One region of the Gorillibacterium terrae genome, then DNA from elsewhere that is predicted to be linked to it. Evidence: riboswitches for the same ligand, from Rfam matches in the RefSeq annotation. Region 1 holds a riboswitch; each other region holds the start of a gene.
What was found. A riboswitch is a leader RNA that binds a small molecule or an ion and turns the genes downstream of it on or off. The one in region 1 is predicted to bind cyclic di-GMP.
Positions count from the first base shown of each region.

Region 2: another riboswitch for cyclic di-GMP. It lies ahead of ACSEXS_RS18995 (anti-repressor SinI family protein); the one in region 1 lies ahead of ACSEXS_RS14075 (transglutaminase-like domain-containing protein).
Region 3: another riboswitch for cyclic di-GMP. It lies ahead of ACSEXS_RS01140 (chemotaxis protein CheX); the one in region 1 lies ahead of ACSEXS_RS14075 (transglutaminase-like domain-containing protein).

Region 1 covers NZ_JBPPGI010000003.1:323,411-333,532, forward strand. Annotated here, with positions in the region: gene ACSEXS_RS14045 (helix-turn-helix transcriptional regulator) at 1-647, opposite strand, end outside; gene ACSEXS_RS14050 (L-lactate dehydrogenase) at 894-1,856, opposite strand; gene ACSEXS_RS14055 (BMP family lipoprotein) at 2,266-3,369, shown strand; gene ACSEXS_RS14060 (ABC transporter ATP-binding protein) at 3,615-5,138, shown strand; gene ACSEXS_RS14065 (ABC transporter permease) at 5,135-6,259, shown strand; gene ACSEXS_RS14070 (ABC transporter permease) at 6,262-7,215, shown strand; cyclic di-GMP riboswitch class I at 7,405-7,490, shown strand; gene ACSEXS_RS14075 (transglutaminase-like domain-containing protein) at 7,505-8,317, shown strand; gene ACSEXS_RS14080 (ABC transporter permease) at 8,613-9,572, shown strand; gene ACSEXS_RS14085 (carbohydrate ABC transporter permease) at 9,590-10,122, shown strand, end outside.
Region 2 covers NZ_JBPPGI010000006.1:84,225-94,346, forward strand. Annotated here, with positions in the region: gene ACSEXS_RS18960 (globin domain-containing protein) at 1-234, opposite strand, end outside; gene ACSEXS_RS18965 (SDR family NAD(P)-dependent oxidoreductase) at 270-1,031, opposite strand; gene ACSEXS_RS18970 (Spo0E family sporulation regulatory protein-aspartic acid phosphatase) at 1,112-1,267, opposite strand; gene ACSEXS_RS18975 (hypothetical protein) at 1,480-1,743, shown strand; gene ACSEXS_RS18980 (Lrp/AsnC family transcriptional regulator) at 2,051-2,530, shown strand; gene ACSEXS_RS18985 (hypothetical protein) at 2,535-2,687, opposite strand; gene ald (alanine dehydrogenase) at 2,843-3,958, opposite strand; gene ACSEXS_RS18995 (anti-repressor SinI family protein) at 4,134-4,277, opposite strand; cyclic di-GMP riboswitch class I at 4,305-4,398, opposite strand; gene ACSEXS_RS19000 (cellulose binding domain-containing protein) at 4,932-7,919, shown strand; gene ACSEXS_RS19005 (discoidin domain-containing protein) at 8,078-10,122, opposite strand, start outside.
Region 3 covers NZ_JBPPGI010000001.1:253,391-263,512, reverse strand. Annotated here, with positions in the region: gene ACSEXS_RS01160 (metallophosphoesterase) at 1-538, opposite strand, end outside; gene ACSEXS_RS01155 (LacI family DNA-binding transcriptional regulator) at 749-1,852, shown strand; gene ACSEXS_RS01150 (glycoside hydrolase family 94 protein) at 1,974-4,409, shown strand; gene ACSEXS_RS01145 (hypothetical protein) at 4,511-5,230, opposite strand; gene ACSEXS_RS01140 (chemotaxis protein CheX) at 5,369-5,824, opposite strand; cyclic di-GMP riboswitch class I at 5,905-5,990, opposite strand; gene ACSEXS_RS01135 (inositol monophosphatase family protein) at 6,264-7,127, opposite strand; gene uvsE (UV DNA damage repair endonuclease UvsE) at 7,345-8,307, opposite strand; gene ACSEXS_RS01125 (MBT domain-containing protein) at 8,384-8,707, opposite strand; gene ACSEXS_RS01120 (D-alanine--D-alanine ligase) at 8,712-9,875, opposite strand; gene ACSEXS_RS01115 (amidase domain-containing protein) at 9,897-10,122, opposite strand, start outside.

The DNA.
Region 1 (10,122 bases):
AATTCATCGGCGGGCGGGTGCTCCCGGCTGAACGGGCCGGGAGCACCCGCGAGCCCGCGCATCCGGGACAAGCGGAACAGCCGGTAGTCCTGCTTGTCGCGGCAGAAGCCGAACAGATACCAGGCATACCAGCGGCAGGTCAGGAGAAGGGGCTCCGCCTCCCGCCGCGAGCTGCGGCCCGCGGCATTCGTGTAGACGAACGAGACCGGCGTCCGGCTGCCGACCGCCGCCTCCAGGAAGCGGATGGCGGCTTTCACCGCTTCCCCTTCCGCCGCAGCTCCGAAGTGAAGCTGAATCGGCGCGCTTCCCTGAACGGCTGGCGGCGCCAGCGCCCGCATCTTGGCCAGCACGGACTGCGCGCCGCCCAGGGCCGCTCCGGCGGAGCTCATTCCGCCGAGCGCGGTCAGGATGGACCGGTAATCGTCTTCGGTCAGATAATGCCGATTGAGCTTGTATCCGTCCATCAGATAATAGCCTCCGGCCGTCCCGTACATGGACCCGACCGGAATTCCGGCCATCGCCAGGGTCTCGATGTCGCGGCCGATGGTGCGGGCGGACACCTCAAATTTGGCGGCGAGCTCGCGCGCCGTGACGGTGTCCCGGTCGAGGAGCGTCAGCACGATGCCGAGCAGTCGGTCGATTTTCATAGCGTGTTCCGCATCCTTCTCTGTTTGGCGGCTCAGGCCGCTCAGGTGTGTCCAGTATAGCGGATCGGCCTTATCCGCGCAGTAAAAAACCTCCCGCAGAGAGGCGGGAGGCCGCTGAACAAAATCATCGGTTCGCATTCGGATCGTCTTTTCCAATCGCGCGTGCCCCCGGACCGGATTTCTTCGATGGACACCGCCATCTGCGATCGAAATCGGTAGGCAACCGCGCCCCGCTAAGGTTGCGGGTCAGCCGCTGGCATTCTCCGCGACCGTGGCGATGCTGGCGCGGATGATCTCGCAGGAGGCGGCGAACTGATTCTGCTCCTTCTCGGGCAGCCGCAGCTCGACGATCTCCTTCACTCCCTGCCGGGTGATGATGGCCGGCACCCCGACGCATACCTCGTCCTGCCCGTATTCGCCTTCCAGGATGGCGGAGACGGCGATGACCCGATGATCGTCGTTCAAGATCGAGCGGGTGATATGGGCGAGGGCGTTGCCGATGCCGTAATGCGTCGAGCCTTTCCGATGGAAGATCTCCCATCCGGCGTTGCGCGTCTTGTAGGCGATCTCTTCCAGGTTCATGTGGCCGAAGCGCTGGGGATGCTGCTCCAGGATATCGAGCAGCGGCTTGCCGCCGATGGTGACATGCGACCAGGCCGGGAATTGCGACTCCCCGTGCTCGCCGAGCACGTAACCGTTCACGCTCCGCGGGTCGACGGATAAGTATTCGGAGAGCAGTGTCTTGAGCCGCGAGGAGTCGATCGAGGTGCCGGTGCCGAGCACCCGGCTGCGCGGCAGGCCGGACAGTTTGCGGACATAGTACGTAATGACGTCGACGGGGTTGCTGGCGATCAGGAAGATGCCGGAGAAGCCGCTCTCCATGACCTTGGCGACGATGCCGGAGGCGACCCCGATGGCGGCGTCCAGCACATCCAGCCGGGTCTGGCCTTCCTTCGGATTGGGACCGGCGCAGAGAATCACGATATCGAAATCCCCGCATTGCTCATAGCTGCCGGTGTAAATCTTCGTGCGGGAATGGATGAAATCCATGCAGTGCGACAAGTCCAGGGCCTGGGCGTAGGCCCGGTCCTGATTCCGGTCGATCAGCATAATCTCGTCGCAGATGGACTGGTTAATGAGGGAATAGGCGCAGCTGGACCCCACGTAGCCCATGCCAATGATCGCGACCTTGCGAACCGTGCTTGCCATTTATACACTCCTTCGCAGCAGAGATGTCAGTAATCATAACATGATGATAGCATGGTTTTGGTGAAAACAAAAGCAGGCCTGTGTGAAAAAAAGAATTGATCGGTTTTCAACCGCCGGGAAAAATGCGGACCGAGAAAAGGCCGGCTTGCCGGCTTTTTTGCATTAACGGAAAAAAGTCGTTTGGGAAAAACCGGACGCATAGGAAATGGACGGCGGGGAATACTGTCAAAAGCTTGAAAAGACGAATGATTCGAACAGTCGGACGTTCTAACGATAGGATTCTCGGAAGGATGATGGGAGAATATATGACAAAAAAACAATTTTTCTATTGAAAAAGCATTTTTTTCGGAATATAGTAGAGAGGTATGAGTTTGCTTCACACAATACACTTAATCGGGGGCATTGGCGTATGAAAAAAGGCTTACTCGCAGTAACGATTCTCGCTTTGATGTTGACGCTCGTTGCAGGTTGCGGCAAGAAGGACGAAGGCAGCAGCGACAATGGCGGTGCGAAATCCGACCTTAAAGTGGGGATGGTCACCGACTCGGGTACGATCGACGACAAGTCTTTTAACCAAGGCACCTGGGAAGGCATCGAGAAGGCGAAGAAGGAACTCGGCATTTCCGACAAGTACATCAAGCCGAACGGCACCACGGAAGCCGAATACTCCAAGGAAATCGGCAACCTCTACGACGCCGGCTATAAATTTATCGTAACGCCGGGCTTCAAGTTCTCCTCCGCCGTCTTCAAGGCACAGGACAAGTACGCTGATGGCAAGTTCGTCATCATCGACGCCGCTCCGAACTCCGGCGAGAAGGGCGCAGCCGACGTGGTTAAGCCCAACTCCGTCGCCGTCTTCTTCGCGGAACAGCAATCCGGCTTCATCGCCGGCGTGGCTGCTGCGGTTCAGGTCAAGGAAGGGGAAGCCGGCTTCATCGGCGGCATGGAAATCCCGGCCGTTCAGAAGTACAACTGGGGCTTCCAGCAGGGCTTGAAGTACGCTAACGACAACTATGGCACCAAGATCTCGCTGAAACCGGAAAACGTGGTCTACCAGGGCTCCTTCGACAACTCCGCGGCAGGCGGCCAGCTGGCTGCCCAGATGTTTGACCGCGGCGTCAAGTTCATCTTCACCGCAGCCGGCGGCGTAGGCGTAGGCGCCATTCAGGAAGCCAAGAACCGCGCAGAAAAAGGCAAGGAAGCTTGGATCGTCGGCGTTGACGTCGACCAATATGCCGACGGCAAATACGGCGACGGCTCCAAGTCGATCATTCTGACCTCCGCCATGAAGAAGATCGACCAAGCCACCTTCGACATCGTCAAGAATGAGCTCGACGGCAAGTTCCCGGGCGGACAGACGTTGACCTTCGACGCCACCAACGACGGCGTAGGCATCCCGAACGAAAACCCGAACCTGACCGACGATGCAGTCGCCAAGGCCAAGGAAGTTACGGCCAAGATCAAATCCGGCGACATCAAGGTTGCCGCCGAGCAGGGCAGCCTGATCAAGTAAGCCAATCGTTCTCCTCTCCCGGCAGGGGGAGGGGAACTGCACGATAACGGAATTGCTAAAAAAGACGGAAGCCCTCCGTCTTTTTTTAGCCTTCCGGGCTCAGCGTAAGACAGGACGGGCTGTGCTGTCCAGGACATTTGTCCACGGGCAGCTCGGCCGTTTTTACCGATCGTCCGGCTTGCCGGTTGCCCATCACCGCGAGCCGCCATGTTACCTTTATCCTTCTTCCAAAGGAGAAGCCTTCTATGGGATATGTAGTGGAAATGATCAACATCCGCAAGGAATTCCCCGGCGTTGTCGCCAACGACGACATCACCCTGCAGCTTGAGCAGGGGGAAATTCATGCGCTGCTCGGCGAGAACGGCGCGGGCAAGTCAACGCTCATGAGCATTCTGTTCGGCATGTACCAGCCGGACCGCGGGCACATCAAGGTGCATGGCAAGGAGACCCGCATTGCCAATCCGAATGTCGCCAATGACCTCGGCATCGGGATGGTGCATCAGCATTTCAAGCTGGTCGGCAATTTTACGGTGACGGAGAACATCGTTCTCGGCTCCGAGCTTCGCAAGGGCCCGGTTCTCGACCTGAAGACGGCGGCCAAGCGGATTGAAGCCTTGTCCAAGCAATACGGACTGAACGTAGACCCTTACGCCAAGATCGAAAATATCTCCGTTGGCATGCAGCAACGGGTGGAAATTTTGAAGATGCTGTACCGCAATGCCGAAATCCTCATCTTTGACGAACCGACGGCCGTCCTGACGCCGCAGGAAATCGACGAGCTGATGAAGATCATGAAGAACCTGATCCAGGAAGGCAAGTCGATCATCGTCATCACCCATAAGCTTAAAGAGATCAAAGCGGTAGCAGACCGCTGCACCGTTATCCGTCGCGGCAAGACGATCGGCACGGTGGAAGTGGCGTCCACGAACGAGCAGGCGATGGCGGAGATGATGGTCGGCCGCAACGTCACCTTCAAGGTACCGAAGAAGCCTGCCGTACCGGGTGAGGTCGTGCTTAAGCTGGATAACCTCAACGTGCGCAACAACAAGAAGGTGCTCGCGCTCTCCGATTTCTCGCTGGAGGTCCGCGCGGGCGAGATCGTCGGTGTCGCCGGGGTCGAAGGCAACGGCCAATCGGAGCTGGTGGAAGCGATTACCGGACTTCGCAAGGCCGAATCCGGCACGATCTCCTATAACGGCAAAGACATCTCCAAGCTGAGCATCCGCGAGCGGATTTATGAGGGTATTGGCCATATCCCCGAGGATCGGCAGCGGCGCGGTCTCGTCCTGGATTATACGCTGGAAGAGAACATGGTGCTGGAGGTCTACAACAAGCAGCCGTTCGCAAAGCGCGGCATTCTCCGCCGCTCGGCGATTCGCAGCTACGCGGACAAGATTCTGAAGAGCTTCGACGTGCGTTCCGGTCAAGGGGCCGTCTCCGTCGTGCGGTCCTTATCGGGAGGCAACCAGCAGAAGGCGATCATCGGCCGCGAGATCGAGCTCGATCCGAACCTGCTGATCGCCGTCCAGCCGACCCGGGGACTCGACGTCGGTTCGATCGAATATATCCACAAGCGGCTGATCGAGCAGCGGGACAAGGGCAAGGCCGTCCTGCTCGTCTCGCTGGAGCTGGACGAAATTCTGAACGTATCCGACCGGATCGCCGTGTTGAATCACGGCCAGTTGGTCGGAGAAGTCGCCGCCGCCGAGACCAATGAGAACGAGATCGGGCTCATGATGGCCGGCGTGCAGAGGGGTGAAGGAGCATGAGAAAAGCGATAGTCTCCCTGCTGGCCATCGTGCTCGGCCTCCTGGCCGGCGCGATCCTCATGGCCGTTACCGGTCACGATCCCTTCGAGGGATACCGGTTCCTGATTTCCGGCGGGCTCAAGAACCCCGAACGCATCGGCAATACGCTGGCGACCGCTACGCCGCTGATCTTCACCGGCTTGTCGCTCGCCTTCTCCTTCCGGACCGGGCTGTTCAACATCGGGGCTCCCGGCCAGATGCTGTTCGGCGCCTTCTGCGCCACCGCCGTCGGCCTCAGCTTCGATATGCCGCGTCCCCTGCTGCTCGTGACCATGACGCTGGCCGCCTTCATCGGCGGGGCGCTGTGGGCGTTCATCCCGGGGCTGCTCAAGGCGCGGTTCAACGTGCATGAGGTTGTGTCCACGATCATGATGAACTGGATCTGCTACTGGGTCGTCTATTACGAAATCCCGGCCCACTTCAAGGGAACGTCCCTGGAGACCGAGTCGCGGCTCTTGCCGGACAAGGCGACGCTGAAGTCGCCGTTCCTCTCCGATCTGTTCAACGGATCGTATGTGAACTGGGGCCTGGTCCTGGCGATCGTCGCCGTCCTCGTCATCGGCTTCATCATCAACAAGACGACGCTCGGCTATGAGCTCAAGGCCGTCGGCTTCAACCGCGACGCCGCCGAATACGCCGGGATCGCCGTCAACCGCGGCATCATCACCTCGATGCTGATCTCGGGGGGCCTCGCGGGACTTGGCGGTCTGACCCAATTCGCCGGGAACGCTGCGAATATTCAGATCGGACTGCTGCCGTCGCAAGGCTTCGACGGCATCGCCGTGGCTCTGCTCGGCGCGAGCGCTCCCGTGGGCGTGCTGCTCTCGTCGATCTTCTTCGGCATCCTGTATTCCGGCCGCGGCTTCATGAACGCCATGACCGACATTCCGCCGGAGATCGCCGACACGATCATCGCGATCATCATCTACTTCGCGGCGACGAGCATCCTGTTCGAGAAGCTTATCGCCCGCCTGAACCGCCGCCGCGCCGATAAGGCGACCAAGCCAGGAACGCCGCCGCCACCCGATAAGCTGGAGGGACCGGCCGAAGAAGTCAAACAAGTGGGAAGGGTGGGTGAATAATCATGTGGGGAATAATTGAAAATATTTTCCCGTATGCGATTGTCTTCACCATCCCGCTGCTCATTACGGCGCTCGGCGCGCTGTTCAGCGAACGAAGCGGCGTCGTCAATATCGGCCTGGAGGGCCTGATGATCATCGGTTCCTTCGCCGGAGCCTTCACGATCAACAAGCTCCAGGCCCAATACCCCGGTGCCGCCTGGACCCTCTGGGTGGGCCTCGCGGCCGCGTTCGTCATTGGCGTTCTGTTCTCGCTCTTGCACGCGTTCGCGAGCATTAACCTAAGCGCCAATCAGGTCATCTCCGGCACGGCGATCAATATGGTGGCGAGCTCGCTTACCATCTTCCTCGCGCGGAACATTACGGGCAGCGGCAACATTCGCATCGTTCAGGCATTCAAATCGTTCGATGTGCCGTACCTGCACAAGATTCCGATCCTCGGGCCGCTGTTCTTCACGAACACGTACATGACGACCTGGTTCATCCTGCTCGTGCTGATCCTGAGCGCATTCGTCCTGTACAAGACCCGGCTCGGCCTGCGCCTGCGCTCCTGCGGCGAGCATCCGCATGCGGCGGAAGCCGCCGGCATCAGCGTCCGTCGGATGCGCTACCTGGGCGTCATGATCTCGGGCGGCTTTGCCGGCCTCGGCGGGGCGATCATCATCTCCACGTACTCCGGCGAGTTCAACGGCAGCGTAGCCGGCCTCGGCTTCCTGGCATTGGCCGCGCTGATCTTCGGCCAGTGGAAGCCGTTCGGCGTGCTCGGCGCGACCTTCTTCTTCGGCTTCGCCAGCACGGTCGCCAACGTCTCGCAGGTTATCCCGCAGTTCCAAGTGATTCCGTCGGTCATCCTGAAGGTATTCCCGTACGTGATTACGCTGCTCGCGCTCGTCTTGTTCTCCAAGTCGTCGCAAGCGCCGAAGGCTTCCGGGGAGCCGTTCGACTCCGGCAAGCGCTGAGTCGAAAGTCCTTAGAAACGAAACCGTTAATGCTCCGTATGGGCCGTTCGACCGGCTCCCTGCGGAGCATTTTTTGGTTTGAGGTGTTTCTTTTTCGATCTCTTTGTCAAACCCTGTTGCCAGTCCGGGAATATGTGATACTATGAAACTATCAATCCCGTTTTTGAGAGAAAGATAAACCGACAAGCTTCACGATAAGGGCAAACCTGCCGAAAGGCAGGGACGCAAAACTACAGGGCCTTCCCGTCTTAGACGGATGGCAGCCAGTTGCCGAAAGGGGCTTTTTTTGATGAAAAAATGGCTGCTCGCCGTCATCCTCGCCGTATTCGCCTCCGCTGTGCCGCTGAACCTGGCCGTTCCCGGTACCGCTTCGGCGGCTTCGGAGGCCTCCTGGCTCAACAAGGAGGCCGTCAACCGCGGCCTCATCGCGATCCGCTATGACGTCAAGACCGGAACGAAGACGAAGCTGATGATCGCCAAGCAGGGAGCGGTCTACACCTACACGCTGACCGGCTCGGGACAAGCCTTCCCTCTGCAGCTCGGCAACGGCGATTATGAGGTTTCGCTGCTGGAGCAGGCCGACGGAACCAAGTACCGGCTGGTCAAGAAGGATACGGTTCGCGTCAAGCTCGACGATGCCCAGGCGGTGTTTCTGAATTCCGTTCAGAACGTCCGCTGGCAGCCGAACGGCCAAGCGTCCAAGCTGGCCGCCGAGCTGACCCAGGGGGCCAAGACCGAGGAAGCCAAGGCGAAGGCCATTTATAGCTATATCATCAAGAAAATCAAGTACGACAACGCCCTCGCCGCTTCCGTCGGAACGGAATACCTGCCGAATCCGGAGCAGACCCTGAACACCGGCAAGGGCATTTGCTACGATTACGCGTCGCTCTATGCGGCCATGCTGCGCAGCCAGGGAATTCCGGCCAAGCTGGTCATGGGAACAAGCGCCTATGTGAAGCAGTACCACGCTTGGAACGAGGTCTATCTGAACGGCGAATGGGTGACTGTGGATACGACGGTAGACGCCGGCAAAAGCAGCGCATCCGCGGGCAAGGACTTCGCCAAGGCGGCGGACAAATACAAGATGAGCAAAGTGTATTAAGCGGCAGAAGAGCCGAACCGGCTATCGTCAATGTCAATCGGCTGCATGCTGGTCAAGCCGAGGGCGGAACTTGAGGCAACCCTTAACGGGGGAGGCTTGGGTTCCGCCTTTTTTGCGTTATTCGGCCGCAGGGTGCGCCTTCCGAGGTGCGAAAACGGTTCGATCGGCTGCGAAAACGGTCCGATAGCCGATAACCGTTCTCCCTCAACCGGTGCCCGTCTTCTCACCCGGAGGCGGGCGATCACAAGGTAAAATGATAGCGTTAACATTTTCCGAGGGGATGGGAGAACTTACTATGGAGCTGCCAACGGATGGGGCGGTGCAGCCGGCGATGCCGGCGCAACGGACGCGGCCAAAGCTCGCGAACAAATACAAACTGTTCCTGATGGCCCTGCCTTTTCTGGCGATTACGTTCATCTTCTATTACCTGCCGATCAGCGGCTGGATCTATGCCTTCTATGACTACATTCCCGGCATTCCGCTCAAGGACACGCCGTATGTCGGGATGCAGTGGTTCAAGTCCATCGTCGCCAATCCGACCCAGACGGCGGAAGTGCTGCGCGTGCTGAAGAACACGGTCGCGATGAGCTTTCTCGGCCTGGTTACCTCGGTATTTCCGGTGGTCTTCGCCATCCTGTTGACCGAGATCCGCACCGGCTGGTACCGCAAGCTGGTGCAAACGCTGACGACCATTCCGAACTTCATCAGTTGGATTCTCGTCTACGCGCTCGCATTCTCCCTGTTCTCCGTCGACAACGGGGTGGTCACCGCGATTCTCGCCCAGTTCAAGCTTGTGCCGGAGGGCTACAACTTCCTCGCGTCGGATTCCCACATGTGGCTGAAGATGATCGTCTGGTACTGGTGGAAGTCGCTCGGCTGGGGCGCCATCCTCTACCTGGCCGCCATCGCCGGGATCGACCAGGACCTGTACGAGGCGGCGGAGACCGACGGAGCCGGGCGGTTCCGCAAGATCTGGCACATCACCGTGCCGGGACTCATGCCGACGTTCTTCGTTCTGCTGCTTCTGTCGATCGGCAATTTCGTCAACAACGGGATGGAGCAATATTTCGCCTTCCAGAACGCGATGAACAAGGACACGATCGAAGTGCTCGACCTGTACGTCTACAACATCGCCTTCGCCAATAACTTCCCGTTCGCCACGGCGGTCAGCATGCTGAAATCGCTGGTCAGCGTCTTCCTCTTGTTCGCGGCCAACACGTTGTCCAAAGCCGTCCGCGGCGAGTCGATCATCTGAGGAAGGAGAGGACCTATATGCGCAAAAAACCTTCGGCCGGCGAACTGGCGTTTCAGGCGTGCCTCTATCTGCTGTTCGGCCTGTTCACCTTGAGCTGCCTGTATCCGTTCTACTACCTGTTCATCAACACGATCAGCGCGAACGACCTGTCTGCGGCGGGCGACATCAAGTTCTATCCGCGCGGCATCCACTTCGGCAACTACGCCAAGGTACTCCGGATCAGCGGGCTCAGCCATGCGGCGGCGGTGTCGTTGTACCGGACGGTCTGCGGCACGCTGCTGACGGTCGGGGCATCGGCTTTTCTCGGCTACCTGTTCACCAAGAAGGACATGTGGGGACGGCCGATTTGGTACCGCTTCATCGTCGTCACGATGTATTTCAGCGCCGGGCTGATTCCCTGGTACATCACGATGAACAACCTGCATCTCACCAACAATTACCTGGCCTATATTCTGCCGACGATCATCTCGCCGTTTAACATCATCTTGGTAAAAACGTTTATCGAGGCCATTCCGCCTTCCCTGGAGGAATCGGCGGCCATGGACGGAGC
Region 2 (10,122 bases), on a different contig from region 1:
TGTAATCGGAAACGCCAGATGCCTCGCCCGCATCATCGGATGCCCATGTTGCATCGTATACCGGGGCGGGCCTCCGAAGAATTGAGTCAAGAACAGCTCCTGCTTCTCCATCACCGGATAGATGTCCTCGGGAAACAGCGGGGCCAGCAGCGGATGCGCCTGCACCTTCGGGTAGAAAGCTTCCACCAGCTTGCGTACAGCGGGCGCTCCGCCCATATGTTCATACAGCTCCATTCGCAGTCCTTCCTTTATGTTCAAGGTGTTCCGAATCAAATGCTCGGCATGACGTTGCCGCCGCTGACCGGCACGTAAGCGCCGGTGATGAAGCTGGCGAGATCGGAGGCGAGGAAGGCGACCACGTTCGCGACCTCCTGGTCGGTGCCGCGGCGCTTCAAGGGCACGGTACTCTCGTACGCTTCGCTGCGCTCCGTATGCTCCAGCCGGTCCCGCTCGCTGATCGTCCAGCCCGGGGCGACTTGATTGACCGTTACCTGGGCTTCTCCGACTTCCTTCGCCAGAACCCGATAGACGCCGTCCATTCCCCGCTTTCCGGCGACATAGGCCGACTGGCCCGGGAAATTCTGCATCGAGCATTCCGTGTTGATGCCGATCATTCGGCCGCTCCTCTTGGCGATCATGCCGGGCAGGAAGGCTTTGGCCAGGTAGACGCTCTGCATGACGCAGGAGCGGAACTGGCTGTCATAATCCTCCTCGGGCTGTTCCAGGATCGGCTTCCATTCGTATTGGATTACCGCGTTCGCCACGACAATATCGGCTTCGCCTAGCTCTCCGGCAATCCGCTCCTTCATGGCGAACACCGATTCCCGGTCGGTGATATCCGCCTGAACCGTCATCGCCCGTCTGCCGAGGCCGGCGATTTCCTCTGCGAGCTCCAGGGCCTTGGCCTCGTTCCCCCGGTAATGGAGCGCCACATCGGCTCCGCAGGAGGCCAGCGTCCTCGCCATGACTCTGCCGAGCTGCCCGGTGGCTCCGGTAACCAGAGCCAGCTTGCCGTTCAAATTGATTTCCACGTAACCATCCTCTCCTTTCCTCTCATTGTATCACGCCTCAAGCATCCAACAAAAAAAGCCGTCGCCGGCTTCATTCGTCTTTACTCCTGAATCCCCTTGTCCTGCTCATACCGGTTAAGCAGTTGATCCAGCTCGCAGGACTTGTCCAGTACGCGGTTGTCCGTGAAACCAAGGCAGCAGGCCAGCTCGATCAATTCCTGTCGCGCATTCTCGATTTGAAGCAGAAGAGTATCCAATCCAGGTATCTCCTATAATCGGTAGTAGTCTCCATTTTACCGGAGTTTCCCCAACAAATCCAGACAAGATCTCCGTTCCCTGCCATTCCTCCCGGGACCGCTCGAACGAAGGGGGAAAATAAAGTCGGACTCGACATTTTGCACCTCTTGTAGGCCTATCAGGACGGGCATACACTTAAAAGGAAGTCATTCATCGAAAGGAGTGAGAGGCAATGAGTCAGGAAGAAGAAGTGCTGGCGGCGGAAGACGTGTTGGAAGAGGTGGAGGATCGGCTTGTGGAGGAAGAATCGGAGGAAGACCTCCTTCCGGAAGCGGAAGCCGAGCTCGAAGCGGTAGAGGCCGAAGAAGAAGTCTGCGAGAGCGCAGAGGAAACGGAAGAGGCAGTGGAAGAATTGGAAGCGGTTGCGGAAGAAGAACCCGGTGAACGGGAAGCAGCCGCGGCGGAAGCCGAAGCGGAAGCCGTCCAGGCCGACTAGTCTTCTCCTGCCTTTCCTCTTGCTCGTCCCACCCCAATCCCCAAAAGGACTGCGACCGGCACAAAACCGGAAGCTGTCCTTTTTTGACGTTGAAGGCCGTTTGCTTTTCCTTCGGCAACCCCATATGATAGGAATCATAACATTGAAAAGAAATATGAATCGTTTGCCCCAAACTCATCAAAAATACCATCATCGTCCAAAATAACCATTGCGATCGCTGGTGGAGCAGGGTATATTAGTTCATAAAGTAGGATTTTCACCAAAACGGACGTCGATTTGTAAGAGATGAAGAGAAGGAGACAGGAGAATGAACAAATCCCAACATGACTCTGATGTGTTCGCGATCGATGAAATTGACCGAAAAATCATCGTCTCCCTCTATAGAAATGGAAGAATATCTTACACCGATTTGGCAAGGGAGATTGGCTTGTCCCGCGTCTCCGTCCAATCCCGCATCAATCTGCTGATGGAGGAGGGGGTCATCGAGCGCTTTACCGCCGTGATCAATCCGGAGAAAATCGGCATCGGCGTCTCCGCGTTCTTCTATGTGGAGACGGAGCCCCATCTTCTGCTGGAGGTCGCCGACCGGTTGAAGGACGACCCGTTCGTGACCAGCCTGTATCATATGACAGGCCCGAGCAAACTGCATGTGCAGGGGCTTTTCCGCGACGGACGGGAGATGGAGGAGTTTCTCAACGAAAAGCTCTATACCCTTCCCGGAGTCACCCACGTGGACTGCCAGGTTATGCTGAAAAGCTACAAAACTCCGACCGGCATTCGTCTGTAGATCCTTAATGCTTCGCCTCAGCCTGAAGTTCCGCCAGCTTCTCCAGCTTGGCGGTTATTTCCTTTTGCCAGCCTTTATCCCCGAGGCGGATCGCCAAGTTCAGCAGATCCAAATAGTCATCCAGCGACAGACGGGTGCGCAGCCGTTTGGCTCTCATCGGTTATCATGCTCCTTCTTGCAGGTAGTCGTATTCGGTGCCAGGTTCGGCAAGAAGCCCTTCGATTCATGATAATGATTATCATTATCATGAAGTCTTCATCTTTATTATGCCTCCCTCTTACATAAAATGCAAATCAAAAAAAGGGACTGCCGCTACTGCAGCAATCCCGCTACCTCCGTATGCGAATAGCCGTGCGCCGCCGCAACCGCCGGGTGAGCCACCTGCCCGGCCGCCACATTGATGCCCCGGGCGATGGCCGCATTCTCCCGGGCCGCCTGTTTGAACCCCTTCCCGGCGATCTGCAGGCCGTATTCCAGCGTCGCATTGGTAAGAGCGATGGTCGACGTCCGCGGCACCGCCCCGGGCATGTTGGCTACCGAGTAATGCAGTACGCCGTGCTTGACATAGGTCGGCTGATCGTGGGTCGTAATCCGGTCGACGGTCTCGATCGAGCCTCCCTGATCGATCGCCACGTCGACGATGACCGAGCCGGGCTCCATCGCCGCCACCGCATCCTTGCGGACGATCCGGGGCGCCCTCGCCCCCGGCACAAGCACCGCGCCGATCAGCAAATCGGCGGTTCTGACCGCCTCCTCCAGAACGGTCCGTCCCGAGGCGATCGTCCGGATCCGACCCCGGAACAGATCGTCGAGCTGACGGAGCCGATCCAGGCTTTTGTCGAGCACGGTCACCTCCGCTCCCAGGCCGACCGCCATGGCCGCCGCCTGCGTTCCGACGACTCCGCCGCCGACGATGACGACCCGGCCCGGAGCCACCCCGGGAATACCGCCGAGGAGGACGCCTTTGCCGCCGTGGGCTTTTTCCAGGAAATGCGCGCCGATCTGCACCGCCATCCGCCCGGCCACTTCGCTCATGGGTATCAAGAGCGGCAAGCTGCCGTCTTCCCGTTGAATCGTCTCGTAGGCGATCGCGGTGACGCCCGATTGGACGAGAGCCTCGGTCAACTGCTTCTCCGGAGCGAGGTGCAGATAGGTATACAGAATCTGCCCCGACCGAAAGCGGCCGAATTCCTCGGGAAGCGGCTCCTTCACCTTGACGACCATCTCCGCCTCCCACGCTTCTTCCGCCGTGGCGACAATGCTCGCTCCCGCCCGCGCATACTCTTCGTCGGCAAAACCGGCGCCGGTGCCGGCACCGCGTTCCACAAGCACTTCATGGCCCGCTTCGCGGTAAGCTGCGGCTGCGGCGGGAGTCAGCCCGACCCGGTTCTCATTGTTCTTGATTTCCTTGGGAACTCCGATTTGCATAGACTTCCTCCTCCACCGAATTCATAATCCAATTATATCCTATATCTATACTATATACCTTTCCCTCCCATAAAAAGAGACCGCCCCTCCTCTGCCTATTGCAAGGAGAAACAGTCCTAAGGACGAATACGGTACGGATTATGTATGGAAAATTCGGAACGAAGCGGCGGCAAGGTTACAGGGCTATGGGCATCCGGTTGGCACGGCGCAGGAATTCTCTGACTTCTTCGTAGGGAATCCCCATTTTGTATGCCTCATGAATCAGTTCGATCCATTCCTGGTCAAAATCATCGGCGTTAGCTTGGATGGGCTGGTTCATTGTACATCCCTCCGCGAGTTCCGATCTCCAGGCAGTCCAGCCGTCTTAGTCGCTTAGGATCGAGACCGTAGACCTGTGACTTTGCGTCCCTGCTTTTCAGTCAGGTTTGCCTTTTGCTGACCCTCGGTTGATTTTCAAATACATCATATCATTTTTTTGCAAGGATGTTTGTCACAAAATGGCGGTAAAAACAACAAATTCTATAAATCTTTTTTTATGGAGGTATTGCTTTTTGCTTTCATTCTCCATGCCTCATCCCCTTTCTGGGTCTTTTTTCGTTAAGCCCCTCCGACTAATGGTAGATTAATCCTTACTTACCCCAGGCATTTCGCCTCTAAACGGGAATTGGAAATTATTTTTGAAGACTTTGCCGATTCTATGGAAATCTATGGTTTACAAAATAGGGAAGTGTTGCTAATATGAGGAATGAAAGCGTTATCGGTAACCTGTTTGCGAAAAGGAATCCGACCTTTGTCCAGTGAACATTCATGAATGCGCTTACGGCTCGGCGATTCCTTTCTCCTGCCTCGATCCCGGCAACGCTTCGTTCCCAACTCCGACTAAGGAGGGATGTCCGCTCGTTAAACGCAAGTCCGGCTGTCGAGGTCAGCTCAGATGGGAACCGCACCGATTATATCCCAAGGAGGAGAAATCATGAACCGCAAGAAGATTCGCAAATCCGGAGGCTTGCTGCTGCTTGCGGCCGCGCTGATCGGCGGCTCGTTTGCCGTAACCGCCCCTTCGGTCCAGGCGGCGCCAAGCGAAGCTTATACCTGGAAGAACGTCAATACCGGAGCCGGTGGCGGCTTCATTCCGGGCATCATCTTCAACGAATCGGAAAAGGATCTGATCTATGCCCGCACCGACATAGGCGGGGCCTACCGCTGGAATAAAGCCGACAACAGCTGGATTCAGCTGACGAACTGGGTGGGCTGGGACGATTGGAACAAGAACGGCATCGACGCGCTGGCGACCGATCCCGTCGACCCCAACCGCCTGTACCTGCTGGCCGGGATGTACACGAACGCCTGGGACCCGAACAACGGGTCGGTGCTCATCTCGACCGACCGGGGGAATACGTTTACTTCGTCTCCCCTGCCGTTCAAGGTAGGCGGCAATATGCCCGGCCGCTCGATGGGCGAACGGCTGGTGATTGACCCGAACAAGAACAGCATCCTGTACCTGGGCGCCCGCAGCGGCAACGGCCTGTGGAAGAGCACCAACTACGGGCAGACCTGGAGCAAGGTGACGAGCTTCCCCAATCCGGGCACCTACATTCCCGTGCCCGGCGATTCTTACCAGGGCGATATCATGGGCATCTCCTGGATCGCCTTCGACAAGGCGAGCGGCACCGCCGGCAGCGCCAGCCAAGTGATCTATGTGGGCGTCGGCGATATGACCAACAACATCTTCCGCAGCAAGGACGGCGGTGCCACCTGGGAAGCCGTTCCGGGACAGCCGACCGGTTTTCTGCCGCAGCACGGCGTGTTGGCCTCGAATGGAATGCTGTACGTGGACTACAGCAATGAGGTCGGTCCTTACACGGGCAGCAAGGGACAGGTCTGGAAGCTCAATACCGCCACAGGCGCCTGGACCAACATCAGCCCGGTCGATTCGGAGAGCTCCGACGACTGGTTCGGCTACGGCGGCCTCACCGTGGACAAGCAGCACCCCAACACCCTCATGGTTGCCTCGATGAACGCCTGGTGGCCGGATGAGAAGATCTTCCGCAGCACCGACGGCGGGGCGACGTGGACGGCCATATGGGATTGGAACGGCTATCCGTCCCGGTCGTTCCGCTATACGCAGGATATCTCGGCCGCTCCCTGGCTCGACTTTGCGAACAACCCTTCCCCTCCCGAAGTCACTCCGAAGCTCGGCTGGATGATCGGCGATCTGGAGATCGACCCGTTCAATTCCGACCGAATGATGTACGGAACGGGAGCGACGCTCTATGGAACCAACAACCTCACGGCTTGGGACAGCGGCGGCAAGATCAATCTGTCCGTGATGGCCAAGGGCATCGAGGAGGAGGCCGTCAGCTCGCTCATCAGCACGCCGATCGGACCGGAGGTCATCAGTGGCGTATTCGACGTCAGCGGCTTCAAGCATGACGACGTGACGAAGGTCCCCGCCAAGATGCTGGTTAACCCCAAGAGCACCGCGAGCCTGGATTACGCCGAACTGGATCCAGCCTTCATCGTCCGCGTCGGCAGCTACGACAATAACTACCCGACGCAGATTCTGTTCGGGCTGTCGCGGGACAGCGGCGGCAACTGGTACCAGCCGACCTCCCAGCCGACGACGAAGACCGGCGGCGGCACCGTCGCCATGGCGGCCGACGGCAGCTCCGTCGTCTGGTCGATCAACGACGCGGGCGTCTTTTACACGAAGTCGAGCGGCAACTCCTGGACGGCCAGCGCCGGACTCCCCGTCGGGGCCAAGGTCGCGTCGGACCGGGTCAACAAGAACAAGTTCTACGCCATCGCTGCCGGGAAATTCTACGTCAGCACGGACGGCGGAGCCACCTTCACGGCAACGGCGGCCTCCGGGCTTCCCAACACGGGCGATCTGAAAGCCATACCGGGCACGGAGGGCGATATCTGGCTCGCCGGCGGCGACAAGGATACCGTCTACGGCCTCTGGCATTCGGTCAATTCGGGGGCCAGCTTCACCCGTCTGGCCAACGTGCAGCAAGCCGATGTCATCGGCTTCGGCAAGCCGGCTCCGGGTCAGACCTACAAGGCCCTCTATACCAGCGCCAAGATCGACGGCGTCCGCGGCATCTTCCGCTCCATCGACGCCGGAGCGAGCTGGGTGCGCATCAATGATGACCAGCATCAATACGGAATCACCAACTCGGCCATCACCGGCGACCCCAAGGTATTCGGCCGCGTCTATGTCGGTACCAACGGCCACGGCATCGTCTATGGCGATGCGGTAAACGGTAACCCGACGCCTACGCCGACGGCGACACCGACCGCTACGCCAACCGCGACACCGACGGCTACGCCGACAGCCACACCGACAGCCACGCCAACCGCCACGCCAACGGCTACACCGACGGCCACACCGACCGCGACGCCGACAACCACATCAACGGCTACGCCGACAGCCACGCCAACCGCGACACCGACGGCTACGCCGACAGCTACGCCAACGGCCACACCGACAGCCACGCCGACGACCGGAGCGATCAAGGTGCAAATGTATAACGGCGGCAAGGATGCTACAACCAACACGCTGAATCCCCGCATCAAGCTGACCAATACCGGAACGAGTGCCCTCCCCCTCTCCAACGTGAAGCTCCGGTATTATTACACGATCAACGGCGACAAGGCCCAGAACCTGTTCGTCGACTGGTCGACCGTCGGCGCGGCCAATGTCACCGGAGCCTTCGCCAAGATGAGCTCCGCCAAGGCCAATGCCGATACCTATGCGGAGATCGGCTTCACCAGCGCGGCCGGATCGCTGGCTGCCGGGCAAAGCATCGAAATCCAGGTCCGCATCTCCAAGACCGATTGGAGCAACTATACCCAGACCGACGATTATTCCTTCAATGCGACGGCCAGCTCGTATGTCGACAGCCTGCTGCTTCCGGCTTACGTATCGGGCACCCTGTCCTGGGGCGCCGAGCCGTAAGAACGGTTGAGCACGGTACTGCCTTCGGAACCCGCGACGCATCCGGGTTCGCCCGACCGTAAAGGCTAAGGCTTGTTGCCTGAAGCCAGCGGCTATTCAAAAGAAAAACGGAAGGTCCCGAGCTTTCGGGCCTTCCGTTTTCGCTGTTCTTCGGCTCCTTATTCCGGAGCGTAGACTTCAACCTCCGCCAGCTGCGCCGCCGGCCAGCCGGTGTTCGCGCTCACCACCAGGCGCACCGCTTGCGCCTTCGCGGCGTCGAGCGGAATGTCCACCCGGTTTTCCCGCTTCGGATCGAAGGAATATGGCGCTTCCGTCTTGGCCGTGGTGAACGTCTGCCCGTCCTGGCTTACCTGCACCTCGATTGTCTGATTGCGCGTGGCCCACGCATCCTGAGGCGGCAGCTTCAACACGAGCTTGCCGATATCCGTCACCCCGCCCAGGTCCAGCGTGAGAGTTTGCGGGAAATTCTTCGCCGTGCTTTCCCAATAGGTATAAGGATCGCCGTCCAGCACCTTCTCGCCGGGGAAATCGGCCGAAGCCATGCTGGAGACCTGCACCTTCTTGCCGAATGCCAGGTTCGGCAGCTCCTTCACCTTCTTGTAGGGGAAGTCGGCGACGGATACGGCATTGTCCGAAGCGGTCAGCTCCACATACGCCGCCTTCTTGTCTCCCAGCGTTCGGATGAAATCAAACCGGACGGAATCGCCTTGCTCCGTTGCCGGAATATCCGCAAGCTTCTCGCCCGCCATCGTATAAGCCGCCGCCGCTGCATGCTTCCAGTCCTTCGGCTTCTTCACGGCAAGGGTGGTGTCGGAACCAACCGGCTGATACAGGCGGATGCGGCCGGTCGAGCGGAGCTCGACCACGATATGATCGCCTTTGCCGAGCTCCACCCCGTTGTAGACGCTGTAGGCGCCGGCGCGAACGCCTCCGTCTTCCCCTAAGATCTCAAACCCGCTTGGAGCGAGCGTAAACCCGCTGCCCGCCTCAAAGGGCTTATCGGCGTTCCAGTCGGCCAGCACCGTGTAGCTGCCGAAATCCGTTCGGGTGATATCGGCGGCTACGGGCTCGAAGCTCTTCACCCGGGCGTCGCCGTATTTCGCCAGCACTTCCTTTTGAACAAGGCCGACCAGGTCTACCCAAGGATTGTCGATGCCGTTGAACAGGTCGGCGCTCAGGTGATAGCCCATGGCCGCATTCCAGCGGAGCATTTCCTTCTTATCGGTCATCGTCTCGGCCGCCAGATTGTGCTGGAACAGCATCACCTTGTCGCGGGCGAGCATGCCGATCATCGGGTAATACTCGGAATACGTTGCGGTCTTCGCCCGGTAGCCGAGCAGGTCCCACAGGTAGTTCGAGCCCATGAAGCCGACGGAGTCGCCGACCAGCATATCGAAGCCGTCCTCCGTATACATCGGATGCTTCAGCGATGCGAAATAGCTTCTCACGGCGGCGTAATAGGACGAGGAAGCGTCGGTTCCCGGAGCCAAGGTCCTGTTGAGGGTATACGGCACGTCGCGGATGCCCCATTGGTCCTCGAAGATTCCGTCCATTCCCGCATCGAGCAGCTTCTTGTGTTCCTCGGCGATGCGGCCCGTCACATAGGGGTCGGCCATGTTCATCACGTACCCGCTGTGGACGCCGTAATCCTCCTTGACCGGGACGCCGGGAACCTTGTTCACCGCGATATCCTCGATCGCCGTTCCCGCGGGGAGCCTCGTTAAGGTCGGCGAGTGGATGCCCCACCAGGAGAAATTGGTGTAAGGCACCAGCGCGTCGCCCTTGGTCTTGGCCGCCCGGACGAACGCCTGGAACTCGGCGTCCGTTCCCCATTTGGCATCGGCCGGCAGAAAATCCGGATAGTTCTCGTCGTGTCCGCCCGTCTGGAAGCCGACCAGGTGCAGGACGCTCGGGAATGTCAGCTTGTCGACGAAGCCGGACTTGAGCGCCGTCCAGCCCGCGCCGGGGATAGCCGAGACGTCCATTTTCAGGAAGGGCATCGCCAGATAGCGGTCTTTGTCCTTGCCCAGCTTGTCGGCGAGCGAGCGGAACCGGTCTATGCCGTTCAGCTCGCGGTAAGACGCGATCGAATCGGCGTAGTCGCCGCCTACCTCCAGCACGAGCGTCGGGCTGTTCCAGACGCCTCCCGCCGCCGTCGCCAGCTTGTAATTGTGGACGAGGCCCGTCTTGCCCGGATCGTCCA
Region 3 (10,122 bases), on a different contig from region 1:
TCATCCGCTCGACCATCCGTCCCAGATGGCGGTTGCCGACGATGTTCCCGAGGTGGATGTCGGAGGCCATGATCACGTTTAGCCGCCCATTCTCGCCCAGCGGCTTGTCGATCTCCAGCTCATACGAGCGGACGACCGGCGACCAGGCGTTCCAGGAGCCGTAGAGAAGAATAAATGCCAGGAGGGCCGCAACCGTCCAGCCGCTGCCCAGAATCATCCCGGTCCGGTCCGCTCCGGCAGCCGTTCCGATTGCCACGGCCAGGTCCGCGAGGGGAAGCAGGATCAGCAGGTATTCCAGCAGGCCGAAGTAATACGAGCCTACCACCTTAAGAAACCTCGTTACTCTGCCCTGACCAAAGGGAAGCCGACCCGCCAGATAGGCCACCGCGAGCACCGCGAGCACCGGCCAATAGGCCCAGCCGTTTACCGCCGCTCCGGCGGCATCCAGGAAGACCAGCCCGTTCCAGCCGATATAATAAGTGAGCGCCGCGTACACGCCCAAGAAAACAATACCGATTCCGATCATGCGCCATTTCACCGGCAATGCCCTCTTTCCTTCACCAAGATAGCGAACTTGTCACCGATTATATCACATTCTCTCAAAAGTTCCTTCGAGCCGGGGGCTCCGCGGCGCATCCCCCACTCGGGACTTCATCTACTTTTGACGGCGCTTTCTTTTTGTCGTTGCCAAGCGGCCGCCGTTGGTCTACAATGGGTGTGAACACGCGTTTATGAGAAGGAGCCGAACATGCGCAGCGAAGATATCGCCAGGCTGGCGGGAGTCTCCCGCAGCACCGTGTCCCGAGTGATCAACCAATACCCGAACGTTCCCGAGGAGACCCGGCGCAAGGTGATGAAGGTGATCGAGGAGCACCACTACGAGCCCAACACCAATGCCCGCGTTCTCGCCGGCAAGGGCACGGACACCATCGGCCTCTTCGTCATCAGCACCGCCGAGAAGACGCGGGGCAACCGGATTTACCAGAACAATTACTTCGCGCCCTTCGTGGACGCGCTGGTCGATACCGCCAATGCCCTCGGCTATTACGTTCTCATTCATACGGTGTATTCCGAGGAGGATTTCCAGAAGATCCGCCAAGCCTTCTCGCAAAAGCGGATCGACGGCGGCGTCATCGTCGGCACGCAGAAGAATCTGGAGGAAATCCGCAGCATCGTCCAGCTCGGAGAGCCGCTCGTGCTGATCGACTACGACCCCGCCGAGCTCGCCAGGCACCATATGGACAACAACACGGTCGCGGTCATCAACACCAAGGACTTCGCGGGCGGCAGCGAAGCGGTCGCCCACCTGATCGCGCTTGGACATCGGGAGATCGCCTTCATCAGCGGCCGGCTGAATACCCACTCCGGCCGGGAGCGGCTGCGCGCCTACGAGTCCGCCCTGGAGGAGCACGGAATACCGCTCCGCAAGGAGCTTGTGCTCGACGGCGATTTCCGCCGCGGCCCGGCATGCCGGGCGGTGACCGAGTTCCTCGCCGCCGGAGAGCGTCCGACCGCCTTCTTCGCCGCCAACGACGAGATGGCCCTCGGCGCGCTCGACGCCTTCCGCGATTTCGGCCTCCGAGTGCCGGAGGACGTGTCGCTGATCGGCTTTGACGATTCGCCGATCGCCTCACGCCTCACGCCTGCGCTCACCTCCGTTCGCCTGCCGATCGCGGAGATGTCGCAGACGGCCGCCGAAACGGTTGTCGCCATGTGCCGCAAGCGGAGCGCCTCCTTCAGCGCCGTCAGCTTCCCCACCCGGCTCGTCGTCCGCGAATCCTGCGCGAAGAGGGCTGAGGTTCCAGCGGACAGCTCGGCTTCAACAGACGACGGATCGGATGTTCCGGGCTGATCGGCCCTTATCCTTTTTTCGCAAATAACCCCCGCGGGGTTCATTTGGCGCGTTTGTGAACGCGCGTTTATACACAGGCTAGCGCAAGACGGTTTTCCCTATCATGAGAGGAGTTGGAATCGTGAAATTCGGCCATTTTGATGACGCCCGCAAAGAGTATGTCATCACCACCCCCCAAACCCCCTATCCCTGGATCAATTACCTGGGCAACGAGAACTTTTTCGGCCTGATCTCGAACACGGCCGGCGGCTACTGCTTCTACCGCGACGCCCGGATGCGCCGCCTCACCCGCTACCGGTACAACAACATCCCGGTCGACACGGGCGGCCGCTATTTCTACCTGTACGACGAAGGCGACTTCTGGACGCCCGGCTGGATGCCGGTCAAGCGCGATCTCGATTTCTACGAGTGCCGCCACGGCCTCGGCTACACCTCGATCACCGGCGCCCGGAACGGAATCCAGGTCAATCAATTGGCTTTCGTGCCGCTGAATTACAACGGCGAAGTCTATAAAGTCACCGTCAAGAACACCTCCGACGCCAAGAAGAGCGTCAAGCTGTTCTCCTTCGTGGAATTCTGCCTGTGGAACGCCCAGGACGACATGACCAACTTCCAACGCAACCTGAGCATCGGCGAAGTGGAAGTCAAGGATTCCGTCATCTACCACAAGACGGAATACCGCGAGCGCCGCGACCACTATGCGTTCTACTCGGTCAACCGCCCCATGGACGGCTTCGACACCGACCGCGAATCGTTCCTCGGCCTGTATAACGGACTGGATGCCCCGCAGGTTGTCGCCGCGGGCGAATCCCGCAACTCGGTGGCGAGCGGCTGGTCGCCGATCGGCTCGCACAGCCTGAACCTGGAGCTCGCTCCCGGCGAAGAGCAGACGCTCGTGTTCATTCTCGGCTACGTGGAGAATCCGCAGGAAGAGAAATGGGAAGCGCTCGACGTTGTCAACAAGACCCGCGCCGAAGCGATGATCGCCAAATTCGCCGAGCCGGCCCAAGTCGACGCCGCGCTTGACGAGCTCGCCGCTTATTGGAACAACCTGCTCTCGAAGTACATGATCGAGACGGGCGACGAGAAGCTCGGCCGGATGGTCAACATCTGGAACCCGTACCAATGCATGGTCACGTTCAACATGTCCCGCTCGGCGTCCTACTTCGAATCCGGCATCGGCCGCGGCATGGGCTTCCGCGACTCCAACCAGGACCTGCTCGGCTTCGTGCACCAGATTCCGGAGCGCGCCCGCGAACGGATCATCGACATTGCCTCCACCCAATTCGACGACGGCAGCGCGTATCACCAATACCAGCCGCTCACGAAGCGCGGCAACACCGAAGTCGGCATCGGCTTCAACGACGATCCGCTGTGGCTGATCAGCGGCACCGCCGCTTATGTCAAAGAAACCGGCGACTTCAGCATCCTGGATGAAGACGTTCCGTTCGACAACGACCCGAACAACTCCGCCACGCTGTTCGAGCATCTGAAGCGCTCCTTCTTCCACGTGCCGAACAACCTTGGGCCCCACGGGCTGCCGCTGATCGGCCGCGCCGACTGGAACGACTGCCTCAACCTGAATTGCTTCTCCAACACGCCGGGCGAATCGTTCCAGACGACGGAGAACATCGAAGGCAAAGTGGCCGAATCCGTCTTCATCGCCGGCCTGTTCGTCTTCGTCGGTCCGGATTACGTGGAAATCTGCCGCCGCCGCGGTCTGGAGAAGGAAGCCGCGGAAGCGGAAGCGCTCATCCAGGGCATGAAGGAAACGACGATGAAGCACGGCTTCGACGGCGACTGGTTCCTTCGCGCCTATGACCACTACGGCGACAAGATCGGCTCGAAGGAATGCGCCGAAGGCCAAATCTTCATCGAGCCGCAGGGCATGTGCGTCATGGCGGGCATCGGTGTCGAGACCGGCGACGCCGAGAAGGCGCTCGACTCCGTCATCGAACGGCTGGAGACCAAGCACGGCATCGTGCTGCAGCAGCCGCCGTACTCCAAGTATTACATCAACCTCGGCGAAATCTCGTCCTACCCGCCGGGCTATAAGGAAAACGCCGGTATCTTCTGCCACAACAACCCGTGGATCATGATTGCGGAAGCCGAGATCGGCCGCGGCGACCGCGCGTTCGAGGTGTACAGCCGAATCGCTCCCGCCTATCGCGAGGACATCAGCGACCTGCACCGTATGGAGCCGTATGTCTACTCGCAGATGATCGCAGGCCGCGACGCCGTCCGCCACGGCGAAGCCAAGAACTCCTGGCTGACCGGCACGGCGTCCTGGAACTTCGTCGCCATCACCCAGGCGATCCTCGGCATCAAGCCGGACTTCGATGGCTTGAAGGTCGACCCCTGCATCCCGAAGGCTTGGGACGGCTACACGATCACCCGCGTCTTCCGCGGCGACACCTACCGCATCAAGATCACCAACCCGAACCACGTCTCGAAGGGCGTCGCCAAGATGACGCTGGACGGCCGCGAGATCGAAGGCAATGTTCTGCCGGTGGTCGGCGACGGCGCTACGCATGAAGTCGAGGTCGTATTGGGCTGATTGATAGCCGTATCCGGTCATACCGGTAGGTAAGACAAAGGACCGCTTCCATTTGAGGAAGCGGTCCTTTTTGTATTCAAGGCCGAACTCTTCTGCACTGCCTACTCAACATCGATCTCCGCGAAGAGCTCGTCAAAGGATTTTCCATCGTTGATCCCATCGATGAGGCGGGCCAGGCCGGCTTGCCCCACCTTTCCGAACCAATGCCCCACTTCCGCATGGGCAATCGGATAACTCTTGTCCGAGCTCATTCGATTAAAGTCGTTTCGCTTGGAAATCGCTTGAAGCTTCTGCTTGTCCTGGGGACCGGCATCGAAGGACTTGTAATCGGGAAACCGATCATCGGCCAGCGTTGCCAAGCCTTCGTCAAACCAAGCGGGAATCCGATCCAGCTTGGCCCTCTTCTTCAATTCGGAATGCATCCTTTCATGGGCGATCACATCCTGGCTAAATCCGCTCGGTCCAACCACAATGTAATCTCCCCAGTACAGATGATACGTTTGTCCCGTCGAGTTCTGGGCATACCGCTTAACCATTTTGGGCGACTCCACGAACAGGAACGTCGGGTCGGCTTGAACCTCTCCGTAAAATCCCTTAATCCGTTCCTCGGATTCTTTGAGATCCTGCAAGAGTTGCTCACGGGTCATCTGCGAAATACTCGGGTCGATGTAAACCCGGTTCCCATAGGGAGTCAGGCTCGAAGAACCCGCGAACATCGCGTTGACGGGCTGGGGCGTCTTCAGGTAAAGCGAAATCGCCAACAGCAGAATCAACGAAGATAGGATTAGGAGTGCGGTCTTTCGTTTGCTCGGTCGTTTCATGAGGCTCCTGCCTTTCGGGTTCGCCTAAACGCGGCTCCCTCTTCTCCGGGAAGCATCTTCGGGTGAAGGACTGCGAATCGGTCGCGGTTCATCCCTTTCTACAAAAAAAACGCCGCTTGCTCGCGGCGTTCTCTCCCCTTAGCGGGTAATGACATAAATATCAAATGCTCCGTAAGAATGCAGATTGAGCGGAATGGACAAGGCCTTCACGCCGCCGGGCACTCCGGAGCGCTGCTCCATGAAAGCAGGCGGAGTAATATCCACGCAGATGCCCTGGTTGTAGAGGAGCGTGCTGGCGTTGCCGCTGATCATGTTGGCCAATTCGGAGATGGCGCTGCGGCTGATCTCGTCAAATTCAGTCAGGGAAAATCCCCCCATCATCGCTGAAGCGATTCGCAGCGCCACGGCTTCGGGGAACCCGAATACCACTTCGCCGGTCATGCCCCCGACGATGCCGATCTTCAGCCAGACGCGATCGTCGCCGATCTCGATCTGCTTGATGGTGAGCTCGCCCAGTGTCGGTTTGACCTGGATCAAGGATTCGATTACCGTACAGGAAGACATCAGAAACGGATTGATGTAAGCTGCTTGCATTTTTTCGCCTCTCTCACTCGCTGGAATCGTGCGAAACCAAGCAATAGCGGTCTTCCCGGTAGGGTCCAATGCCACTGTTGTTCGGCAACCCGGCCGCCGTAGGAACTGGTCCTTTAGGCCCGAGGCTTTGCGTCCCTGCCTTTCGGTAGGTTTGCCTTTTCGCATCAAGTTGTTAGGACCACAGTCCTGCCATTAGTCTAAGTATACTTTCCAAAAACCCATTAATCAATAGACTTCCTTCCCGTTTCCTGCAAGTCCTGTCCGGTTATGTCTCTGGTGGACGGATTTCGGAATACGGACTGCGAGCCGAGGGACCTAAGAGGGTGACCCTTCGCCGCCGAAGGCGACGCCTAAGGCCCGGCAGCATGCCAAAAAGGGCCTACCAAAAAGACAGACGGAAAACCGTCTGCCTTGGATAAGCCCCGTTCGTCCCGAGGCGCTATTCCATTCCCGTAGCTTCCGCCTGCTTCAACACATCGATCAGTTCGCCGTGGATGCCTCCGCTCGTTGCGACGATATTCCGGACGCCAAGGTGATACTCCTGCCCCGTCGTATCGGTTACCCGCCCGCCGGCTTCCTGAACGAGCAGCGAGCCTGCGGCGAGATCCCAGGCGTTGAGGTTGATTTCCCAGAAGCCGCTCAGCCGGCCGGCGGCGATATAGGCCAAATGCAGCGCGGCGGAGCCTCCGTTGCGGATGTTGCGCACGCGCGGCAGCACAGCCGTTAGGCCGCGCATGTTCACGGGCAGGGCCGCGACCGGATCGGTCGGGAAGCCGGTCGCGAGGAGGCTCTCGGCCAGCGCCGCCTCCGAGGAGACGTGGATGGGCTTGCCCCGCAGATAAGCCCCTTTGCCCTTCTCGGCGACGAACAGCTCATCCCGGGAAGGATCGTAGACAACCCCGACGATGACCTCGCCCTTGAAGGCCAGCGCGATGGAGACGGAGAAGAACGGAAAGCCGTGAACGAAATTGGTCGTGCCGTCGATGGGATCGACGATCCACAGGTAATCGGCGTCCCTCACACTCTCCAGCGCTTGGGCGGATGCGAGCGGACCGGGCTCTACTCCTTCTTCCCCCAAGAAAGAATGCTCGGGAAAATGCGTCATAATCAAGTTCTTGATCAGCTTCTCCGAGCCTTTATCGATTTCGGTCACCAGATCGGCCGGCGATGTTTTGGTACCCAGCGTGGTGTAGGCTCCCAGCTTGCTCTTGATCCACTCCCCGGCCTTGGCCGCCGTGTTGATGGCAACTGCGGTAAAGCTCTTCCCGCTTGCGGAATAATGGACATTAATCGGCTCAGCCATGAATCATCACTCATTTCGGTTAATCTCTTATTCCCCAGTATAGTAGAGTTGCTTCGCAAAAACTACCGGAGCTTCCCCCAAATTTCATCGTAAGCGGTGACAAAGGGCATGGGTGTTGCAGGCCCTATCGCTAAAAACCCCACCGTCTGCGGTGGGGATGGATCAAGCGTGCCGCTTGAGCGGAAGTAACGGACCATAAGCGGTCAACGTTCAGCGCTCAGCGTTCCAAGGTAGCGCCGTCGACTTCGCGGAATTCCTCCCGTCCGGCCAAATCGGCGACCAGCCGGAACAGCGCCTCGTCCTTCTGCTTCGCCTCGATCATGATATCGAGCCGCGGCGTCTCGGCGGCGATTGCCCCCAAAAAGGCGGCGAGCGGCTCCGGCTCGACGAAATCGGCGTGGGCCCGCACATCCTTCTCGCTCTTCGGGCTCGACACGTGGATCTTCGGCGGAATCCCGGTGTCCTTCCAAGTCGCCCGGATGCGCGGCCAAAGCTCTTCCGCGGCGACGCCCGAGCCGGGATTCACCTGGTGATGGTGCAGGTCCAGTACCATCGGCAGTCCGAGCTCCTCGGCGGCCTGCAGCGTTTCCTCGGCGGTATACGTTTTGTCGTCGTTCTCCAGGGTCAGCCTCCGCCTCACTGCGGCCGGAAGATCGTTAACCCGGCTGTGAAAGCGGGCCAGCGCCGACTCCTTGTCGCCATAGGTACCGCCGATATGGATGTTGCATTTGGAGCGTTCGTCCAGACCCATGGCCTCCAGCATCCGCACCTGATGGGCCAGATCGGCGAGCGAGGTGCGCAACACCTCCTCGCGGGGCGTCGTCAGCACCGTGAAGTGGTCGGGGTGAAAGGACGTACGCATGCCATGCTGGATGACGTAGTCGCCCAGCTCCCGAAACGGCTCCGCAAGCCGCGGAATCGGGTCCCAGCCCTCGGTCAGCGGATGGGTGACGAGCGGAACCAGCTTGGACGAGAACCGGAAGACATGGATATCGTAGGCGCGGTTGTGGCGGAGCAGGCGCAGCGTATTATGGAGATTCTCCTCGGCAATCCGAACGAGCTTCCCGAGCGCCGCTTCACGGTCGGCAATCTTGGCAAACTGCGTCGCGGTCATCGTCTTCGATGGAGAAGCATGCGCCACATGGACCGACATGGCCACATAGCCGAAACGGATCAGCATGAACGTCAACTCCGGGAATAGCGGACTGGGCCCCTAAGGGCCTGCCCTTAGTATTCCCTTTTCTCCGCCCGTTGCGTCACAGCCCGGGGTGATCGCGGAAAAACATTTCGTCGGCGAGCGCCGTTTCCACCTCGGACTCCTGGGCGGTAAGGCGGCGAACCAGCTCCATCTCCACCAGGGTGATCTCTTTGCCCTGGAAGTCGATCTCGGCGATGGAGGCGCTGATCTTCACGATCGCAACGGCTTGATTGCGCGGATCGAAGGCGATTACCTTCATGCCGGTCGGATAGATGCGGAAGCCGTTTTTGCGCATTTTGGTCTTGCCGTATTCGAACAGGTCTTCAAGCTCCCGTTCGGATTTGAACTTGCAGACCGAGTTGAATTCCGTCGAGAATCCCATGGTCTCACCTTCCGGCTTCAAAAGTAAACTGCAGCTTTTGCTTCTCCGCGTGCCGCTCCACGGCGAGACCGATCAGCTCGTCGAGCAGCTCTCCGTAGGATTTGCCGGTTTCCTTCCACAGCAGCGGATACATGCTGAACGGGGTGAAGCCCGGCATCGTGTTGATCTCGTTGATCAGAATGGCGTTGTCGGTCCGGCCGACAAAGAAGTCGACGCGCGACAGACCGCTGCCGTCCACCGCGCAGAAGGCCCGAACGGCCAGCTCGCGGATGCGGTCGGACAGCTCCTCCGGCAGGTCGGCGGGGATGACCATCGTCGATTTGCCGTCCAGGTACTTGGCCTTGTAATCGTAGAAGTCGGCTCCGGCGACGATCTCGCCCGCCACGGAGGCCTTCGGGTCGTCGTTGCCGAGCACCGCCACCTCGATCTCGCGGCCATCGACGAATTCCTCGACGATCACCTTGCGGTCGTATTTAAACGCCGTCTTGATGCCCTCGATCAGTTCGTCCCGGTTGGTCGCCTTGGAGATGCCGACGCTCGAACCGAGATTCGCCGGCTTGATGAAGCAGGGGTAGCCGAGTGCGATCTCGATCTCCATCAGGAAGAATACCTGGTCCTTCTCCCATTGCGCCCGGGTGAAATGGCGGAACATGCACTGCGGCAGGCCTTCCTGGGCGAACAGCTTCTTCATGACCACCTTATCCATGCCTACCGAGGAGGCAAGCACGCCGCCGCCGACGTAAGGAATGTCGGCCATTTCCAGGAGTCCCTGAATGGTGCCGTCTTCGCCGAAGGTTCCGTGCAGCAGCGGAAAGACCACATCGAGCCCCCGCTCCCCGTTCGTTCCGGCAAAGATCGGACTGAGCGGCATCGCCTGCTCCGACACGGCCGCCTGCTTGCCCGCCGCTGCGGCTCCCGTATCGTCTCCGGCGATCCGGCCGTCGGCCGTAAGCGCCTCCCGCTCGAAAGTCAGCTCGGCCACGGAACCGACAGGTCCGTTCAGCACGGGCCCCGTTTTCCAGCCGCCGGTGCGGTCAATGTAAAACGGATGGATCTCGTACTTGCTGTGATCAAACGCCCGTATAACGGCGAGGGCTGTCTGCAGGGAGACGTCATGCTCGCCCGAACGGCCTCCGTATATCAGTCCAACCCGAACTTTGTTCGCCATGGAAACCTCCTGAATATGGAATCAGAACAGATCCGTAATATGAAAAAAAAGATACCTGGTGTTCTCTGTCCAGGCGTAGGAATCCCGGTAGTCCCAGTATCGATGCTTGCTGCTTACGGTATGGGCATTGACGAGAGGCATCCCGTTCTTGTCCTTGGAAGCAACCACCGTGCTGTGGCCGAACCGGCCGTCGCCTTTCCAGCAGTAGCTAATGACGTCGCCCGGCTCAAGCTCCTGCGCGCTTTCA